Regions from separate parts of the Streptomyces sp. NPDC042259 genome, predicted to be linked through region 2. Evidence: predicted binding sites of a transcription regulator. Region 2 holds the regulator's gene; the other holds the start of a gene.
What was found. The regulator HspR, encoded in region 2, represses chaperone genes until heat shock. The targets are predictions, from matches to a motif close to TTGAGNNNNNNNNNCTCAA.
Positions count from the first base shown of each region.

Region 1: the regulator HspR is predicted to act here: its motif matches at 2,319-2,337, upstream of lon (endopeptidase La).

Region 1 covers NZ_JBVJDW010000005.1:400,855-407,241, reverse strand. Annotated here, with positions in the region: gene ACZ6MA_RS17335 (NAD(P)-dependent oxidoreductase) at 239-1,120, opposite strand; gene ACZ6MA_RS17330 (helix-turn-helix domain-containing protein) at 1,251-2,246, shown strand; gene lon (endopeptidase La) at 2,360-4,774, shown strand; gene ACZ6MA_RS17320 (Uma2 family endonuclease) at 4,894-5,481, shown strand; gene ACZ6MA_RS17315 (pentapeptide repeat-containing protein) at 5,522-6,355, opposite strand.
Region 2 covers NZ_JBVJDW010000007.1:102,128-108,514, reverse strand. Annotated here, with positions in the region: gene dnaK (molecular chaperone DnaK) at 1-1,796, shown strand, start outside; gene grpE (nucleotide exchange factor GrpE) at 1,793-2,479, shown strand; gene dnaJ (molecular chaperone DnaJ) at 2,531-3,709, shown strand; gene ACZ6MA_RS20215 (heat shock protein transcriptional repressor HspR) at 3,711-4,175, shown strand; gene ACZ6MA_RS20210 (pyridoxamine 5'-phosphate oxidase family protein) at 4,257-4,661, opposite strand; gene clpB (ATP-dependent chaperone ClpB) at 4,899-6,387, shown strand, end outside.

The DNA of each region.
Region 1 (6,387 bases), on a different contig from region 2:
GCCTTGGGGTCCAGTGAGGCGAAGAGCGTGATGTAGCGGTCGGCCGGCTTCGCGGTGAGCAGCCCCGCGTAGCCGACGAGGCCGAGCGCCAGGTGGTCGAGCGTCGCGTGACAGGTCCAGTCGAGGTCCCCGGCGGGCACGGACCAGTCCTGCGCCGCGCCCCGCTCCAGGACGGCGGTGCACTCCTCGGCCGCTTCGACGACGAGACGGGCCCACGCCGCGGTGGTCCGTGGTGCGCTCATGCCCGGCCCCCGGCGCGGACGACCTCGATCAGGCGCGCGTAGCTGTCGCCGCCGTGGCCCGCGGCGACGGCCCGGGCGACGAACGCCTTGAACAGCAGCGGCAGCCCGACGTCCAGGCCGCCCGCCTCGCTCGCGTGGACGAGGTGGTCCATCGACGCGAGGTGGATGTCCAAGGTGGCGTCGTCCCCCGGGTAGTGACCGGCGTCGACCTGGGGCGCGTACGTGGCCATGAACCCGGAGACGGTGGTCAGCCAGCGGATCGCCACCGGCGTGAAGTCCCCCGCCGGCACCCCCTCGGAGCCGGTCAGCGCGGCGCCGTGCAGCCAGCCGCCGAGCGCCGACCACATCAGGCCGAGCAGGGCCGTGTCGTAGAGCGCGGCGAGGCCCGGGTCCGCGCCCAGGTCCACGGGGTCGCCCAGGCTCGCCAGCGTCGTCCGGTGCGCGGCGAACGCGGCCGGGGAGCCGCTGTAGAGCAGCATGAACTCCGCGCTCCCGATGCCCGGCGGGGTCGTCATGACCGCCCCGTCGAGATAACCGGCGCCGTGCCCGGCGGCCCACGCGGCGGCGGCCCTGGCCTGCTCGGGCGTGCCGGAGGTGAGGTTGACGAGGGTGCGGCCCGCGAGGTCGCCCCCGACGGGGCCGAGGACCGCGTGGACGTCGTCGTAGGTCGTCACGCAGATCACGACCAGCTCGCTCGCGGTGACCGCGTCGCGCACCGAGCCCGCGCGGACGGCCCCCCGCCCGGCGAGCGCGTCGGCCCGGGCGGCCGAGCGGTTCCAGACGGTGGTCGGATGACCGGCCTTGAGGAAGGCGTCGGCCAGTGCCGTGCCCATCGAACCCAGGCCGAGAACGGTCACACTCATGATGTTTCTCCCCATGTGCCGCAGAAGGTGTCGCGGCAGGTGCCGCGGAAGACGATCAAGCAGGACCACGCTCGCACCGCCCGCCGGACCCGGACAGTGGCAGAACTGACGGCCGTCGAAAAATTCCTGCCATACGCTGCCGGGCATGAGCGCTGGTTCCGTGGCCGTAGCCGTGATCGACGACGATGTCCCGTTCTGGGACCTGTACGAGCTGGGGGTGGTCTGCACGGTCTTCGGCATCCCGCACCACGACCTGGCCGACCCCTGGTACGACCTGCGGCTCTGCTCCGCCGGAGGAGACTCGGCGCAGGCCGCGGCCGGTGCGGGCGGCTTCGCGCTGCGCACCCCGCACGGGCTGGACGCGCTGGCCGGCGCGGACACCGTGATCGTCCCCTCGGTGCCGGAAGCCTGTGTCGACGGCGGCCGCGAACTCCCCCCGGAACTCCTCACCGCGCTGCGCCGGGCCGCCGACGGCGGTGCCCGCATGGTGTCCCTGTGCGCCGGTGCCTTCGCGCTCGCCGCCGCCGGGATCCTCGACGGCCGCCGCGCCACCGCCCACTGGCTGCACACCGAGGAACTCGCGCGGCGGTACCCGAAGGTCGACGTCGACGACTCGGTCCTCTACGTGGACGACGGCGACGTCCTCACCAGCGCCGGGGTCACCGCCGGGCTCGACCTGTGTCTGCACCTGGTCCGCCGCGACCTCGGCGCGCACGTCGCCAACCAGCTGGCCCGCCGCCTGGTCGTCCCCGCGCACCGGCCCGGCGGGCAGGCGCAGTACGTCGAGGCGTCCGTACCCGCCGCCGACGACGAGGGCCTCGGGCCGGTACTCCAGTGGGCCACCGGGCACCTGGACCGGCCGCTGACCGTCGACGACCTGGCCCGGCGCGCCGGGATGAGCCCTCGTACCTTCTTCCGCCGCCTCCAGGCGGCCACCGGCACCACCCCGCTGCGGTGGCTGCTCACCCAGCGGCTCGCCCGGGCCCAGTCGCTGCTGGAGTCGACCGCACTGCCGGTCGAGAAGATCAGCGAACTGAGCGGGCTGGGCACCGGGGCCAATCTGCGCCGCCACTTCACCCTGCACTTCGGCGTCACGCCGACGGAATACCGACGGGCCTTCCCGGCGGCGACCCCGACATGATCACTCAGCCATGATCGCTCAGAGCGAACACCCTCGCCCCTGCTCCCGGGAACACCCTCGGCGTCAGAAGCATTGAGTCGGTATAACTCAACTTGCCTGCCGAAGGGGAGATCATGGCTTCGACGTCCACACCGCTCACCCTGCCCGTGCTGCCGCTCGACGACGAGGTGGTGCTGCCCGGCATGGTGGTGCCGCTCGATCTGACCGATACCGAGGTACGGGCCGCGGTGGAGGCCGCCCAGGCCGCCGCCACCGGCGACAACAAGCCAAGGGTGCTGCTTGTGCCCCGGATCGAGGGGACGTACGCGGGCGTCGGCACCCTCGGCACCGTCGAGCAGGTCGGCCGGCTCTCCGACGGCGACCCCGGCGCACTCATCCGCGGCGTCCGCCGCGTCCGCATCGGGGCCGGCACCACCGGGCCCGGGGCCGCGCTGTGGGTCGAGGGCACTCTGATCGAGGAGATCACCCCCGACCCGCTGCCCGGCTCGGTCACCGAGCTGATGAAGGAGTACAAGGCGCTGGCCACCAGCTGGCTCCGCAAGCGCGGTGCCTGGCAGGTCGTGGACCGGGTCCAGCAGATCGACGACGTCGCCCAGCTCGCCGACAACTCCGGCTACTCCCCCTTCCTCACCGTCGCCCAGCGCGTCGAGCTGCTGGAGACCGCCGACCCGGTGGCCCGGCTCAAGCTCGCCGTCGTCCGGCTGAGCGACCACCTCGCCGAGCAGGACGTCGCCGAGTCCATCGCCAAGGACGTCCAGGAGGGCGTCGACAAGCAGCAGCGCGAGTTCCTGCTCCGCCGCCAGCTCGACGCCGTCCGCAAGGAACTGGCCGAACTCAACGGCGACCCGAAGAACGAGTCCGACGACTACCGCGACCGCGTCGAGGCCGCCGACCTGCCGGACAAGGTCCGCGAGGCGGCCCTGAAGGAGGTCGACAAGCTGGAGCGCGCCTCCGACCAGAGCCCGGAGGGCGGCTGGATCCGCACCTGGCTCGACACGGTGCTGGAACTGCCGTGGAACGAGCGCACCGAGGACGCCTACGACATCACCGGCGCCAAGGCCGTGCTCGACGCCGACCACGCGGGCCTCGCGGACGTCAAGGAACGGATCACCGAATACCTGGCGGTGCGAAAGCGGCGCGCCGACCGGGGGCTGGGCGTGGTCGGCGGGCGGCGCGGGGGCGCGGTGCTGGCGCTCGTCGGCCCGCCCGGTGTCGGAAAGACGTCGTTGGGCGAATCGGTCGCCCGCGCCATGGGCCGGAAGTTCGTGCGCGTCGCCCTGGGCGGCGTGCGGGACGAGGCGGAGATCCGCGGCCACCGCCGCACCTACGTGGGCGCCCTGCCCGGCCGGATCGTACGGGCGGTCAAGGAGGCCGGTTCGATGAACCCGGTCGTCCTGCTCGACGAGATCGACAAGGTCGGCTCCGACTACCGGGGCGACCCGGCCGCCGCCCTCCTGGAGGTCCTGGACCCGGCACAGAACCACACCTTCCGGGACCACTACCTGGAGGTCGAACTCGACCTGTCGGACGTGGTCTTCCTGGCCACGGCCAACGTCCTGGAGTCGATCCCGGAGGCGCTGCTCGACCGCATGGAACTGGTGCGGCTGGACGGTTACACCGAGGACGAGAAGGTCACCATCGCCCGCGACCACCTGCTGCCCCGGCAGCTGGAGCGCGCGGGCCTGGAGCCGGACGAGGTCGTGCTGGCGGACGACGCCCTGCGCAAGCTCGCGGGCGAGTACACCCGGGAGGCGGGCGTGCGCACCCTGGAGCGCTCGATCGCCCGGCTGCTGCGCAAGACCGCGGCCCAGCACGAACTGGGCGAGCGGGAACTGCCCGTGACCCTGGGCGCGGACGACCTGCGGGCCCTGATCGGCCGCCCGCACCACACGCCCGAGTCCGCCCAGGACCCGGCCGAGCGCCGCACGTCCGTACCCGGTGTGGCGACGGGCCTCGCGGTGACCGGCGCGGGCGGCGACGTGCTCTTCGTGGAAGCCTCCCTCGCCGACCCCGAGACGGGCGCGGCGGGCCTGACCCTGACCGGCCAGCTGGGCGATGTGATGAAGGAGTCCGCTCGGATCGCGCTGTCCTTCCTCCGCTCCCACGGCGCCGAACTGGAACTGCCCGTCGGCGACTTCAAGGAGCGCGGCGTCCACCTCCACGTCCCCGCGGGCGCGGTCCCCAAGGACGGTCCGAGCGCGGGCGTCACGATGACGACGGCCCTGGCCTCCCTGCTCTCCGGCCGCCGGGTCCGCCCGGACGTCGCCATGACGGGCGAGGTCTCGCTGACCGGCCGGGTGCTGCCCGTCGGCGGCGTCAAGCAGAAGCTGCTGGCCGCGCACCGCGCGGGGGTGACCACCGTCGTCATCCCCAAGCGCAACGAAGCCGACCTGGACGACGTCCCGGCGGAGGTCCTCGCCACCCTCGACGTCCACCCGGTCTCGGACGTCCGCCAGGTCCTGGAACTGGCCCTCGAACCGGCGACGGCCGTCTCGCAGCCGGCACCGGAGATCGCGGCCGCGGCCTAGCGGCGCCGAGCCCGTGGCCGGCCCCCGCGGGGGCCGGCCACGGGCGTGTCCCGGGGCGCGTGCGTATCGTTGTACTGCGCGGCTGCCGGCGATACGCGCGGCAGGGGGAGGAGCGCACGGTGACCATCGAGCTGACCGACAGGATCGAGATGGCCGACAGCGACGAGCTCAGCCTGGACATGATGTTCGACTGGCTGGAGCGGATGCCCGTCCCCGAGGGCTACAAGGTAGAGATCGTCGAGGGGGCCATCTACATGTCGCCGCAACGGGACACGCACTGGGACATCATCGCCGACCTCTATGAGCAGTTGCGGACCCGGTACGCGAGGCAGCAGCTCAAGTCCGACGTGCGCATCGACTTCCCCGGTCGCCTCAACGGCTACGCGACTGATCTGGTGGCCCTCGCTCAGGGGGCGGCCAAGGATTCCAAAGGGCGTTGGCGTTACCAGGACATCGAGTGTGTCGTCGAGGTGATTTCCAAGGACACCGCCGCCAATGACTACGGTCCGAAGAAGGCCGTCTACGCGACCGCCGGTGTCCCCGTGTACCTCATCGTCGACCCCTACTCCGGTCGATGCCACCTCTTCACGCAGCCCAAGGACGGCGAGTACCGGGCCGAGCGCACCTATGACTTCGGCGAGGCGGCCGACCTGACGGACACGGTCGTCGGCCTGTCCCTGCATACCGACGACTTCCCCCGGGACTGAGACCTGCCCCACGGGCCGGGTCCGACCGGCCGGTGGTGACCTACCAGTGCGCCGGCCGGTTGAGCGTCGGCGGCAGCTTCGTCGTGGGGGAGCCCTTCGCCGCGTTGAGCTGGGCCTGGGTGAGGAAGAGGGTATCGGTCAGGTCCGCGCCGGACAGGTCGGCGTCGCGGAAGTCCGCGCCTATCAGGTCCGCCGACCGCAGATCGGCGTTCTTCAGGTCGGCCGCGATGAGGTAGGCGCCCCGCAGGTTCGCGCCCCGCAGGTTCGCACCACCCAGCCTGGCGCCGATGAGGTCGGCCCCCCGGTGGTTCTTCTTGCGGCCCGGGACACCGGCCCGTACGAGTTCGCTGGTGCGCAGCAGCAGGGCGTTCACCCCGGCCCGGACCTCGGCCACGTCCACCTTCGTGAGTTCCTCCGCGCTGCCGCGCGTCAGCCGGTCGGTGTCGTCCAGGGCGCGGCGCAGGTCACCGCGCAGGGAGCGCGCGGCCGGCATCGACAGGGCCTCCGTCAGGTACCACAGCAGCTCGTGGAGCTGCCGCATGACGGGGAACACGTCGAACATCTGCCGGGCCGATTCGGGGGCCTCCCGCCAGTTCCGGCCGAGGAAGGTGACCTGGGAGACCTTCTGGCCCGCGCCGAAGCAGTCGAAGACGGTGCAGCCGGAGAAGCCCCGGTCGCGGAGCCGGGTGTGGATGCCGCAGGTGAAATCCGCCGTGAGGTTCGAGCACGGCTTGCCCGCGTCCTTGTTCACCGCGAAGTCCGCCGAGGCCGCGAAGGGCAGTGCGACGCAGCACAGCCCGAAGCAGCTTCCGCAGTCCGATCGCAGGTCGGCGCGGTCCGGGGCGGGGGTCGGGGCCTCGTGCTGCTTCGGCAAGGTCTCGTACTCCTGGCGGGGGTGAGCGCCGC
Region 2 (6,387 bases):
GCGGTGAGCCCACCGTCATCACCAACGCCGAGGGCGCCAGGACCACGCCGTCCGTCGTCGCCTTCGCGAAGAACGGCGAGGTGCTGGTCGGCGAGGTCGCCAAGCGCCAGGCCGTCACCAACGTCGACAGGACCATCCGGTCGGTCAAGCGCCACATGGGCACCGACTGGAAGATCGGCATCGACGGCAAGGACTTCAACCCGCAGCAGATGAGCGCCTTCATCCTGCAGAAGCTGAAGCGTGACGCCGAGGCTTACCTGGGTGAGAAGGTCGTCGACGCGGTCATCACCGTACCGGCGTACTTCAACGACTCCGAGCGTCAGGCGACCAAGGAGGCCGGTGAGATCGCGGGCCTCAACGTCCTGCGTATTGTCAACGAGCCGACCGCCGCCGCCCTGGCCTACGGCCTCGACAAGGACGACCAGACCATTCTGGTCTTCGACCTCGGTGGCGGCACCTTCGACGTCTCGCTGCTCGAGATCGGTGACGGCGTCGTCGAGGTGAAGGCCACCAACGGTGACAACCACCTCGGTGGTGACGACTGGGACCAGCGCGTCGTCGACTACCTGGTGAAGCAGTTCGCCAACGGCCACGGCGTGGACCTGTCCAAGGACAAGATGGCCCTCCAGCGCCTCCGCGAGGCCGCCGAGAAGGCGAAGATCGAGCTGTCCTCGTCCACCGAGACCTCGATCAACCTGCCCTACATCACGGCGTCCGCCGAGGGCCCGCTGCACCTGGACGAGAAGCTCACCCGCGCCCAGTTCCAGCAGCTGACCGCGGACCTGCTCGACCGCTGCAAGACCCCGTTCCACAACGTCATCAAGGACGCCGGCATCGCGCTGTCCGAGATCGACCACGTGGTCCTCGTCGGCGGCTCGACCCGTATGCCGGCCGTCGCCGAGCTGGTCAAGGAGCTGACCGGCGGTCAGGACGCCAACAAGGGCGTCAACCCGGACGAGGTCGTCGCCATCGGTGCCGCCCTCCAGGCCGGTGTCCTCAAGGGCGAGGTCAAGGACGTCCTGCTGCTCGACGTCACCCCGCTGTCGCTTGGTATCGAGACCAAGGGCGGCATCATGACGAAGCTCATCGAGCGCAACACCACGATCCCGACCAAGCGCTCCGAGATCTTCACGACGGCCGAGGACAACCAGCCGTCCGTGCAGATCCAGGTCTACCAGGGCGAGCGCGAGATCGCGGCGTACAACAAGAAGCTCGGCATGTTCGAGCTGACCGGCCTGCCGCCGGCCCCGCGTGGCGTCCCGCAGATCGAGGTCACCTTCGACATCGACGCCAACGGCATCATGCACGTGACCGCGAAGGACCTGGGCACGGGCAAGGAGCAGAAGATGACCGTCACCGGCGGCTCCTCGCTCGCCAAGGACGAGGTCGACCGGATGCGCCAGGAGGCCGAGCAGTACGCGGAGGAGGACCACCGCCGCCGCGAGGCCGCCGAGACCCGCAACCAGGCCGAGCAGCTCGTCTACCAGACCGAGAAGTTCCTCAAGGACAACGAGGAGAAGGTCCCGGCCGACGTCAAGACCGAGGTCGAGACCGCTGTCGGCGAGCTGAAGGAGAAGCTCAAGGGCGAGGACACGGCCGAGATCCGCACCGCGACCGAGAAGGTCGCCGCGGTCAGCCAGAAGCTCGGCCAGGCCATGTACGCCGACGCGCAGGCCGCGGGTGGCGCCGAGGGTGCCCCGGGTGCCGAGGGCGCCGGCCAGGCCAAGCCCGAGGACGACGTCGTCGACGCCGAGATCGTGGACGACGAGAAGCCCAAGAAGGACGGTGCCGCGTGACGGAGGAGACCCCGGGCTTCGAGGAGAAGCCCGACGTCCCCTCCGACGCCGCAGCCCCCGACGATGCGGCACAGGCCGCCGGGTCCGCCGACAAGGCGGCCCCGGAGGCCCCGGCTGGGGACGCACCGACCGAAGGTCCGGACGGACCGGCCGCCGAGGCCGCCGCCCGGGACACGGCCCTGACGGCACAGCTGGACCAGGCCCGCTCCGCGCTCGCCGAGCGCACCGCGGACCTCCAGCGGCTCCAGGCCGAGTACCAGAACTACCGTCGCCGGGTGGAGCGGGACCGGGTCACGGTCAAGGAGATCGCGGTCGCGAACCTCCTGTCCGAACTCCTTCCCACGCTCGACGACATCGGCCGCGCCCGTGACCACGGCGAGCTGGTCGGCGGCTTCAAGTCCGTCGCCGAGTCGCTGGAGACGGTCGTCGCCAAGATGGGCCTGCAGCAGTTCGGCAAGGAGGGCGAGCCCTTCGACCCGCTGGTGCACGAGGCCCTGATGCACAGCTATGCGCCGGACGTCACCGAGACCACGTGCGTGCAGATCCTGCAGCCGGGGTATCGGATCGGCGAACGGACGATCCGCCCCGCGCGGGTCGCCGTGGCCGAGCCGCAGCCCGGCGCCCAGAAGGGCGAGGGCGACGAGGACGCGGCCGAGGAGAGCGGTGGCCCTGAAAAGGGCTGACGCGCGGGACGTGATGACGCACAGCGGGGACCGGAAGGAGGGACGCCGGGGATGAGCACGAAGGACTTCGTCGAGAAGGACTACTACAAGGTCCTCGGCGTGCCCAAGGACGCCACCGAGGCCGAGATCAAGAAGGCGTACCGGAAGCTCGCCCGCGAGTACCACCCGGACGCCAACAAGGGCGACGCCAAGGCCGAGGACCGCTTCAAGGAGATCTCCGAGGCGAACGACGTCCTCGCCGACCCCAAGCGCCGCAAGGAGTACGACGAGGCCCGCGCCCTGTTCGGCAACGGCGGCTTCCGCCCGGGGCCGGGCGGCGCGGGCGGCGGCTCCTTCAACTTCGACCTGGGCGACCTCTTCGGGGGCGCCCAGGGCGGAGCGGGCGCCGGCGGCTTCGGCGGCGGTGGTCTCGGGGACGTCTTCGGCGGCCTCTTCAACCGCGGCGGCTCGGGCACCCGTACCCAGCCGCGGCGCGGTCAGGACATCGAGTCCGAGGTGACGCTCAGCTTCACCGAGGCGGTGGACGGGGCCACGGTCCCGCTGCGGATGTCCTCCTCCGCCGCGTGCAAGGCGTGCTCCGGCACGGGCGACAAGAACGGGACGCCGCGGGTCTGCCCGACCTGCGTCGGCACCGGCCAGGTCTCGCACGGCGCGGGCGGCGGCTTCTCGCTGACCGACCCCTGCCCCGACTGCCGGGGCCGCGGGCTCATCCCCGAGAACCCCTGCGACGTGTGCAAGGGCAGCGGACGGGCCACGTCCGCCCGGACCATGCAGGTCCGCATCCCGTCGGGAGTTTCCGACGGGCAGCGGATCCGGCTGCGCGGCAAGGGGGCCCCGGGCGAGCGCGGCGGGCCCAACGGCGATCTTTACGTGGTGGTCCACGTCGGCACGCACCCGGTCTTCGGGCGCAAGGACGACAACCTCACCGTCACCGTGCCCGTCTCCTACGTGGAGGCGACGCTCGGCGGCGAGGTGAAGGTGCCCACCCTGGGCGGCCCCCCGGTCACCCTCAAACTGCCGGCCGGCACCCCGAACGGCCGGACCATGCGCGCCCGCGGCAAGGGCGCGGTGCGCAAGGACGGCACCCGCGGCGACCTGCTGGTCACCGTCGAGGTCGCCGTGCCCAAGGACCTCGGCGACAAGGCGCGGGAGGCCCTGGAGGCCTACCGCGACGCGACGGCCGACGAGGATCCGCGGGCGGAGCTGTTCCAGGCCGCGAAGGGAGCTTGAGATGGACGGCCGCCGACGACGTTTCGAACCAGCACAGCCGTATCAGCTGACCGACGAGTCGCCGGTCTACGTCATCTCCGTCGCGGCTCAGCTCTCGGGCCTCCACCCGCAGACGCTCCGCCAGTACGACCGCCTCGGCCTGGTCTCCCCCGACCGTACGGCCGGGCGCGGCCGGCGCTACTCGGCGCGCGACATCGAGCAGCTGCGCCAGGTGCAGCAGCTCAGCCAGGACGAGGGCATCAACCTGGCGGGCATCAAGCGCATCATCGAGCTGGAGAACCAGGTGGCCGCGCTCAAGGCGCGCGCCGCCGAGCTCCAGGCGATGGTCGAGGGCGCGGCCACGGCCATGCAGCAGCGCGAGGCCGCGGTGCACGCCTCCTACCGCCGTGACCTGGTGCCGTACCAGGACGTGCAGCAGACCAGCGCGCTGGTCGTCTGGCGGCCGCGGCGGCAGGGCTCGGACTGAGGGCACCTTCGGGGACACCGGACCGCCATGTACGCGAGGGCCGACGGAACGATCTGTTCCGTCGGCCCTCGCGCGTTCGCCTCAGGCCCGGCCCATGGCCCGGCTCACCGTGATCTCGATGACGACGCGCTCGGGGTTCGGGGCGGGCGTGCGGCCGTAGCGCTCGGCGTAGCGGGCGACGGCGTCGGCGACGACGGCGGCCTCGGTGCGCACCACCGCGCGCCCCTCCAGCGTCGCCCAGCGCCCCCGGTCCAGCTGGCAGACGGCGACGTGGGCGCCGTCGGGCCCGCAGGCCTGGACGTTGGCGACCTTGGTGCTGGTCTTGCGGGTGATGACGCGGGCCACGCCGGCCTCGTGGTCGTACGTGACGCCGACCGGGACGACGTGCGGGGTGCCGTCCGGGCGGGGTGTGGTGAGGGTGCAGAGGTGGTACTCGCGCCAGAAGTCGAGATAGGCGGGATCGGGATTGCGGAGGTCCTGGGCCATGTCCGGCAGCGTAATCGGCGCGTGCGGGCGAGGTGGCGGGAGCCGGGAACCGGGGGTTCACTCGCGGGAGGGACGGGCACACGGCCGGGGGCGCCCACAGCGTGCCGCCACGGCGAAGCGACCGTCCGGGCGACTGCCAAAGCAACCTTGAGTGGAATAGACTCAACTTATCGCAGGTTGACCTCAGCAAGGAACGACCTCAAGGACCGTCGGCGAGCCAGAGGAGGAGCCCGAGCCGTGGATGCCGAGCTGACCAACAGGAGCCAGGAGGCGCTCAGCCGCGCCCATGAGCGGGCCGTGACCGGTGGCCACGCGGACATGACGCCCGCGCACCTGCTGCTCGCCCTGCTCGCGGGCGAGGACAACGAGAACGTCATGGATCTGCTCGTCGCCGTCGGGGCCGACGCCGCGGCGCTGCGGTCCGGGGCGGAGCGGCAGCTCGGCGCCCTGCCGAGCGTGCAGGGGGCCACCGTGTCGCCGCCGCGGCCCGACCGGGAACTGCTCGCCACGATCGCGGACGCCTCGCAGCGGGCCCGCGAGCTGGGCGACGACTATCTCTCCACCGAACACCTGCTCATCGCTCTGGCCGCCAAGGGCGGGCGGACCGGTGAGCTGATGGAACAGCAGGGCGCCACGGCCAAGAGGCTGCTGGACGCGTTCGAGACCGCGAGGGGCGGACAGCGAGTGACGACTCCGGATCCGGAGGGCACCTACAAGGCGCTGGAGAAGTTCGGCACGGACTTCACGGCGGCCGCGCGCGAGGGCCGGCTCGACCCGGTCATCGGCCGGGACCAGGAGATCCGCCGCGTGGTGCAGGTGCTCTCGCGGCGGACGAAGAACAATCCGGTGCTCATCGGCGAGCCCGGCGTCGGCAAGACCGCCGTCGTGGAGGGCCTCGCGCAGCGGATAGTGAAGGGCGATGTGCCCGAGTCGCTGAAGAACAAGCGGCTCGTCTCGCTCGACCTGGGCGCGATGGTCGCGGGCGCGAAGTACCGCGGCGAGTTCGAGGAGCGGCTCAAGACCGTCCTCGCCGAGATCAAGTCCAGCGACGGCCGGATCATCACCTTCATCGACGAGCTGCACACCGTCGTCGGCGCGGGCGCCGGCGGCGACTCCGCCATGGACGCGGGCAACATGCTCAAGCCCATGCTGGCCCGCGGCGAGCTGCGGATGGTCGGCGCGACGACGCTCGACGAGTACCGCGAGCGGATCGAGAAGGACGCCGCCCTGGAACGGCGCTTCCAGCAGGTGCTGGTCGCCGAGCCGTCCGTCGAGGACTCCATCGCGATCCTGCGCGGGCTCAAGGGCCGGTACGAGGCGCACCACAAGGTGCAGATCGCGGATTCCGCGCTGGTCGCCGCGGCCACCCTCTCCGACCGCTACATCACCTCCCGCTTCCTGCCGGACAAGGCCATCGACCTGGTCGACGAGGCCGCCTCCCGGCTGCGCATGGAGATCGACTCCTCGCCCGTCGAGATCGACGAGCTGCAGCGCGCCGTCGACCGGCTGAAGATGGAGGAGCTGGCGATCGACAACGAGACCGACCCCGGCTCCGTGCAGCGGCTGGAGAAGCTGCGCCGCGACCTCGCCGACAAGGAGGAGGAGCTGCGCGGCCTGACCGCCCGCTGGGAGAAGGAGAAGCAGTCCCTCAACCGCGTCGGTGAGCTGAAGGAGCGCCTGGACGACCTGCGCGGCCAGGCCGAGCGCGCCCAGCGCGACGGTGACT